One region of the Nonomuraea sp. B10E15 genome, then DNA from elsewhere that is predicted to be linked to it. Evidence: riboswitches for the same ligand, from Rfam matches in the RefSeq annotation. Region 1 holds a riboswitch; each other region holds the start of a gene.
The links. Region 1 has a riboswitch for thiamine pyrophosphate ahead of thiC (phosphomethylpyrimidine synthase ThiC). Riboswitches for the same ligand answer to the same signal wherever they lie in the genome.

Region 1 (2,233 bases):
GTCGGGGTCGAGCGACAGGTCGAACTGGTCCTCCCAGCGGAACTCGAACCGCGCGTCCGAGAGCGCGTCGTCCCACGCCTGCGCCCCCGGGTGGCCCTTGGCGAGGTCCGCGGCGTGGGCGGCGATCTTGTACGTGATCACGCCGGTCTTGACGTCGTCCCTGTTCGGCAGGCCGAGGTGCTCCTTGGGGGTGACGTAGCAGAGCATGGCGGTGCCGTACCAGCCGATCATGGCGGCGCCGATGCCCGAGGTGATGTGGTCGTATCCGGGGGCGACGTCCGTGACGAGCGGGCCGAGGGTGTAGAACGGCGCGTCGTCGCAGAGCTCGCGCTGCAGGTCGACGTTCTCCTTGATCTTGTGCATGGGCACGTGCCCCGGGCCCTCGATCATCACCTGGACGTCGTGCGCCCGCGCGATCGTGGTCAGCTCGCCGAGCGTGCGCAACTCGGCGAACTGGGCCTCGTCGTTGGCGTCCGCGATCGAGCCGGGGCGCAGCCCGTCACCGAGGGAGAACGACACGTCGTAGCGGGCCAGGAGCTCGCACATCTCGTCGAAGTGCTCGTACAGGAAGCTCTCGCGGTGGTGCGCCAGGCACCAGGCGGCCATGATCGAGCCCCCGCGCGAGACGATCCCGGTCTTGCGGCGGGCGGTGAGCGGCACGTACGCCAGCCGCACCCCCGCGTGCACGGTCACGTAGTCGACGCCCTGCTCGCACTGCTCGATCAGGGTGTCGCGGTAGACCTCCCACGACAGCTCCTCCGGGCGGCCCTTGACCTTCTCCAGCGCCTGGTAGATGGGCACGGTCCCGACCGGCACCGGCGAGTTGCGGATGATCCACTCGCGGGTCTCGTGGATGTCGGGCCCGGTGGACAGGTCCATGATCGTGTCGGCGCCCCACCGGGTGGCCCAGGTCATCTTCTCGACCTCCTCCTCGATGGAGGAGGTCACGGCGGAGTTGCCGATGTTGGCGTTGATCTTGACGAGGAAGTTGCGGCCGATGATCATCGGCTCGGTCTCGGGGTGGTTGACGTTGGCGGGGATGATGGCCCGGCCGGCGGCGACCTCCTGGCGTACGAACTCGGGGGTGACGCCCTCCCGCACGGCCACGAACTCCATCTCCTTGGTGACGATCCCCCGCTTGGCGCAGGCCACCTGGGTCACCGGCTCGCCCGCCGCGCGGCGGGCGGCGACCCACGGCTCGCGCAGGCCCGCCAGCCCGCGCCGCACGTCGGTCTCGACGTACGGGTCGGTGTACGGGCCCGAGGTGTCGTAGAGCGTCACCGACGAGCCGTCGGAGAGGTTGACCTGGCGCTTGGGCACGCGGAGGTCGCCTTCGTAGATCTTGGTAAAGGTGGGGACACGCGCGTCGGTCATCGCGCAAACTCCCTTCGCCGGCATTACCCGGAGCAGGTTCTGGCGGTCGGCGGCTCGCAGCCGTCCTCTCAGCCCGGTCCGCACCGGGCTCCCGCGTTGGACGGCGTTGATCCTACCCACGCCCCCGCCAGAACGAAACATGACATCATCCGCAAAATGGAAGATCCCACGTCAACGACCGCAGCCACCTACGACCACATCGCCCCCGCCTTCGCCGCGAACACCGAGCGGCCCGACGCCGGCCTCCAGGCCTTCAGGCAGCGCTTCGCCGACGCCGTGCCCGCCGGCGGAACGGTCGCCGACCTGGGATGCGGGCCGGGCAGGGACGCCGCCTGGCTGGGCGAGCGCGGGCTGCGGGTCGTCGGCGTGGACCGCTCGGCCGCCATGACCGGGCTGGCGGCGGCCCGCGGCGTGCCCGCCGTGCTGGGCGACCTGCGCCGGCCGCCCGTGGCCCCCGGCTCGCTCGCCGGCCTGTGGTCGGTCGCGGCCCTCCTGCACGTGCCCGCCGCCGAGACCGATGCCACGCTCCGCGCCTGGTCACTGACCCTGCGTACGGGCGGCGTGCTGGGCCTGAGCACCTCGGCGGGCGACTCGGAAGGGTGGGAGGAGGTTCCGAGCCAGGCCGGCCGGCACCGCTGGTTCGTCCACCGCGACCCCGGCGCGCTCCTGCGCCTTCTCCACGCGGCCGGATTCGACACCGTCGAGCACGGCCTGAACACCGCCGGGCGCACATGGCTGAGCGTCCTGGCGATCAAGCGCGAGGTTTGACGGCCCTCTCCAGCGGTACCAACCCCATCAGGGGGACTATGAAAAAGATCGCCGCTGTCGCAGGACTCGTGCTGCTGGCCACGTTCGGCGC
Region 2 (2,233 bases), on a different contig from region 1:
GCCGTCGTCTCCCAGGCGCTGCGCGTGACCACCTCGTCGTTCACGGCCACGGCCACTCCGGTGGTGGCCGCGGTCAACGTGCTCACGGCCTGCGCCACGGTCGTGCCGTCGATCACCTCGTGCGCGGTCCCATTGATCATCACAATCATGAAATCTCCTGAAACCTTTCCGGCGAGCACAGCGCCGCCAGCTCGCCTTCTTCGCCCAGCAGGATGGCCGTCGTCAACGGGGCCAGCAGCACGCCGCCCCGATGGTGCCCGGTGGCCAGCGTGAGCCCGGGCGTGCCGCTCGGGCCGATGACGGGCAGGTTGTCCGGCGTGCCCGGCCGCAGCCCGGCCACCACGTCGGCCACCTCCAGCTCGGTGACGCCCGGAACCAGCTCCCTGGCGTCACGCAGCAGCTCGTAGAGCCCGCCGGCCGTCACCCTGGTGTCGAACCCCATCTCCTCCTGGGTCGCGCCGACGACCAGCTCGCCGTCGCCCCTGGGGACCAGGTAGACGGACGAGCCGTGCACGGTGCCGCGTACGCACCGGCCGAGCAGGGGCTGGGCGGAGCGCAACCGCATGATCTGCCCCTTGACCGGCCGCACCGGCACCCCGGCGAGCCCGGCGCTCCACGCCCCGGCCGCCAGGATCACCCGCTCGGCCCGCAACTGCCGCGGCACGCCGCCATCGGCCACGGCGGGGGCCGGGACGTCCGGTGGCGCGAGGCGAACCCCTGTGACCCTGCCGCCGTCACGCAGGAGCTCGCTCACGCGCGCCCGCACCAGCGGGACGCGCAGCCGGTCGAGGGCGGCGAGCAGGGCCGCCGTCACGCGGCGCGGATCGACCCAGGCGTCGCCGGGAGCCAGCAGGCCGCCGCGCACGGAGGGGGCCAGCATGGGCTCAAGGCGCCGGCACTCGCGCCCCGTCAGCCGCTCGACCGGCAGCTCCAGCTTCTCCATGAACGCGGCCAGCTCGTCCAGCGCCGCCAGGTCGTCGGCGCCGAACGCGACGTCCAGCGTGCCGTTCGTACGGAAGTCGAGTGCGGCCGGCCCGGAGAGCCCGGCGTCCGCGGCCAGCTCGGCGGCGAAGGACGGCCAGCGGCGCAGCGCCGCCATCCCCAGCCGCAGCAGCGGCGCCTCGGTGTAGGTCACCTCGCTGACCGGAGCCAGCATCCCCGCGGCCGCGTGCGACGCGCCCGAGGCGGGAGCCGGGTCGGCCACGGTGACCGGCCGGCCGGAGCGGGCCAGCCGCCAGGCGGCCGACAGCCCGACGATCCCGCCGCCTACGATCACGTCCACATGCGCTCCCTTCGCCGGCATGACCCGGATCAGGTGTCTTGCGGTCGAAGGCCCGGTCAAGCCTTCCTCTCAGCCCGGTCACGGCCGGACTCCCGCGCGTCTTTCCCTCACCAGCCTACGGCCTCGGTGTCACGCCCGGACACCGCCCCCGTTATGGTCATCAGCGTGAACCACGTCGTCGTCGTCGGAGCAGGACTGGCCGGTCTGCGCACCGTGGAGGCGCTGCGCTCGAAGGGCTTCACCGGGCGCGTCACCATGGTCGGCAGGGAACGCCATCGCCCCTACGACCGCCCGCCCCTGTCCAAGGCCGTGCTGTCGGGAGAGGCCGACGACAGCTACGTCGGCGCCGACCTGGCCGCGCTCGGCGTCGAGTTCTGGCCCGGCGTCAGCGCCAAGTCGCTGCGCGCGGGGGTCGTGGAGACGACCGAGGGCGAGCTGGGCTACGACGGCCTGGTCATCGCGACCGGAGCCGACCCGATCAGGCTTCCCGGCGACGGTCCCCAGCACGTGCTGCGCACCCTCGACGACGCCCACGAGCTCAGGGCCATGCTCGTCCCCGGCGCCCGCGTCGCGATCATCGGCGCCGGCTGGATCGGCGCCGAGGTCGCCACCGCCGCACGCCGGGCCGGGTGCGCGGTGACGGTGATCGAGGCCGGCCCCGCGCCGCTCGCCACCGCCGTCGGCGCCGAGATCGGCGCGCGCACCGAGCCCTGGTATTCCGGCATCGACCTGCGGCTCGGCGCCATGGTCGACTCCGTGGACGAGGGCGGCGTGCGGTTGGTGGGCGGTGCGTTCGTCGACGCCCACGTGGTCGTCACCGGCATCGGCGTGCGTCCCGCCGTCGAGTGGCTCGCCGACGCCGACATCGACCTGCACAACGGCGTCGTCACCGACGAGCATCTGCGCGCTTCGTTGCCCGGCGTCGTCGCCGTCGGCGACTGCGCCGCCTGG
Region 3 (2,233 bases), on a different contig from region 1:
CGAACGACTGGTCGGTCTCGCGCAACACCAGGATGCCGAAGAACACCGCTCCGAGCGGCGCGGCCACGAACGGGTCGAACACGGCCGTGTTGTCGGCGTTCACGGCGGCGGCGCCGGCGATGGCCACGGCGTAGACGCCGAGCCCGAGGCAGGCCACCTGGGCCACCGTGTAGCCGCCGACGATCCCGGTGAACGCGGCGCGCCCGGAGCGGGAGTGCCGGGCGAAGTCGGCGGCCAGCGGCACCCAGGACACCGACAGCGCGATCACGTAGTCGACGGCCGGAGCGAACCCGGTCCACGACCCGCCGGCGGGGGCGGGCGCCTCGGACAGGAAGTACCAGGTGAACCAGATCATCGACACGATCACGCCGACGGTGACGTACCGCCGCAGCAGGCGGATCGCGCCGAGCGGCCAGATCGTGAGCGCGGTGGTCAGCACGCCCGCCAGAACCACCCACACGGGGTACGCCACCCCGTCGAAGATCGCGGTGGCGGCCTTGGCGATCACCCACAGCTCGAAAGCGCCCCATCCGAGCATCTGCACGATGTTCAGCACCGTGGGCGCGTAGGAGATCCTGGCCCCGAACAGGCCGCGCAGCAGCACCATCGCGGGCTGGCCGGTGCGGGTGCCGGGGATGGCGGACAGGCCCACCATGGCCGTTCCGATCAGGCTGCCGACCACCGTCGCCACCAGCGCGGCGGCCAGGCTCAGCGGCGCGTCGCCGGTCGGGTTGAGCAGGAGCAGCGCCCCTGAGAAGCCGAGGAGGCTGACACCGAGGTTGGCCCAGAGCGCGCCCTGATCGAGCACGCCCAGAGTCTTGGGGGGCTGACCGTCGAGAGTCAGCGGAACTTCGTCGGCGACGTGCGACATCGCACACTCCCTACGCCGGCATTACCCGGACAGGTTCATGCGGTCGGCGACAGCCGTAGTCGCCCTCTCAGCCTGATTGCCTCAAGCTCCCGCGGATTGATTTGTACGTGCGGAGCCGGAATGTCCAAGTTCCGCGGGCCCCATGATGCCTCATCCCTCCGAGTTCGGCCAGCCCGGGGGACATGACCCGGGTGGCCGGCTCCGTGGTGGCGGCTGCGCCCGCCATGGCAGCACCACTCCCAGCGGGCGTAGCCGTACAGAACGACGACGTCATCCGCAACTCGTACGGAGCCGGCCGCCCCAAGGTTCTCGCCCACAGGGTCATGACCGCGACCGTCGGCAGGCCCCTGGCGAAGCCGCCCGAGGGGGGATCCCCTCGGGCGACCCGACCTGATCCGGGGTACGTGGCTTCCTGCCGGAAGTATTACGCCTTCACCGTGCTTCGCTGTCCGCTCGCCGGTCAAGGGTGTGTCGTGCGTTGCCGAGGTAACTCTGATTCGCCTTCCGCAGGGCCTCGAACCGCTTGGCATGCTGTTCGATCATCTTCGTCTGAATTCGCCATTCCGCTGCGGCGCGAGTGGTGACAAGATCGGTCTTTTGCTTGCAGCGTACGTCAGCGGCGGCCACGGCCCGTTCCGCCGGTGAGACCTTGGGTACGTTGAGGTTCCACCGCCGGTCCTCCACCGCGGCTTGTGGGGTCTGGTAGTCGAAGCCGTTGTCGCGCATGCAATCGCTCCATGCCCGGGTGGCTATGACCACCGCCGGGTCTGCCGCGGATTGGTCGACCGCCGCGTATTCCAGGTCGACAAGCCATGCGGAGTCCCGGTCGCGGACGCCTTTCCAAAGGGCAGAATCCGCCTGGTCCACGCACCCGCCCGGGCCGAGCAGGGCGGACTGCTCGGCCTTGCTCGCACGGCCGGCCCATGCTGCCTCCTCCGCCTGGGCCTGTGCTTCTTGCGGCGTGTCAGGGACGTGGTAACCGTAGCGCCGGGCGGCTTCTGAGTCGGCAAGGCCGTAGCGGCGGGCGTTTTTGCTGAGGAGCGGGTGGGCATCCGCAGCCGACTGTTTCCCAGTCCAGACGAAGCCCTTCTTGGCCATGCATTCCCGTCTGAGCCTGGTGCGTGCGGCGGTGACCGTAACAAGGTCTTCATCATTGAGCCGGTAGGCATCGAAGGGCAGCGCGAAGGCTGCCCGGAACGGCGGTGTGCCTGGCTTCTGGGCAGCGCCCGCACAGGCGGCGACCCCGACGCCGACCAGCGCTACGACCGCCCCTGCCAAGAAAGAGGAATTCTTTCCTTGCGCACTCGTTCGTCGTGCCGACGCTCGCTTGATCCCCATACGCAGCGAGATTCAGCAGTTAAC

Region 2: linked by a shared signal. The riboswitch ahead of thiO (glycine oxidase ThiO) and the one ahead of thiC (phosphomethylpyrimidine synthase ThiC) in region 1 are both predicted to bind thiamine pyrophosphate.
Region 3: linked by a shared signal. The riboswitch ahead of ABGB14_RS23325 (cytosine permease) and the one ahead of thiC (phosphomethylpyrimidine synthase ThiC) in region 1 are both predicted to bind thiamine pyrophosphate.

The regions. Positions count from the first base shown of each region.
Region 1 covers NZ_JBDPMB010000002.1:608,802-611,034, reverse strand. The annotation lists gene thiC (phosphomethylpyrimidine synthase ThiC) at 1-1,374, opposite strand, end outside; TPP riboswitch at 1,367-1,479, opposite strand; gene ABGB14_RS11745 (class I SAM-dependent methyltransferase) at 1,531-2,142, shown strand; gene ABGB14_RS11740 (hypothetical protein) at 2,181-2,233, shown strand, end outside.
Region 2 covers NZ_JBDPMB010000001.1:1,487,348-1,489,580, forward strand. The annotation lists gene thiS (sulfur carrier protein ThiS) at 1-149, opposite strand, end outside; gene thiO (glycine oxidase ThiO) at 146-1,282, opposite strand; TPP riboswitch at 1,272-1,388, opposite strand; gene ABGB14_RS06890 (FAD-dependent oxidoreductase) at 1,448-2,233, shown strand, end outside.
Region 3 covers NZ_JBDPMB010000008.1:77,970-80,202, reverse strand. The annotation lists gene ABGB14_RS23325 (cytosine permease) at 1-871, opposite strand, end outside; TPP riboswitch at 862-974, opposite strand; gene ABGB14_RS23320 (hypothetical protein) at 1,304-2,149, opposite strand; gene ABGB14_RS23315 (peptidase inhibitor family I36 protein) at 2,222-2,233, opposite strand, start outside.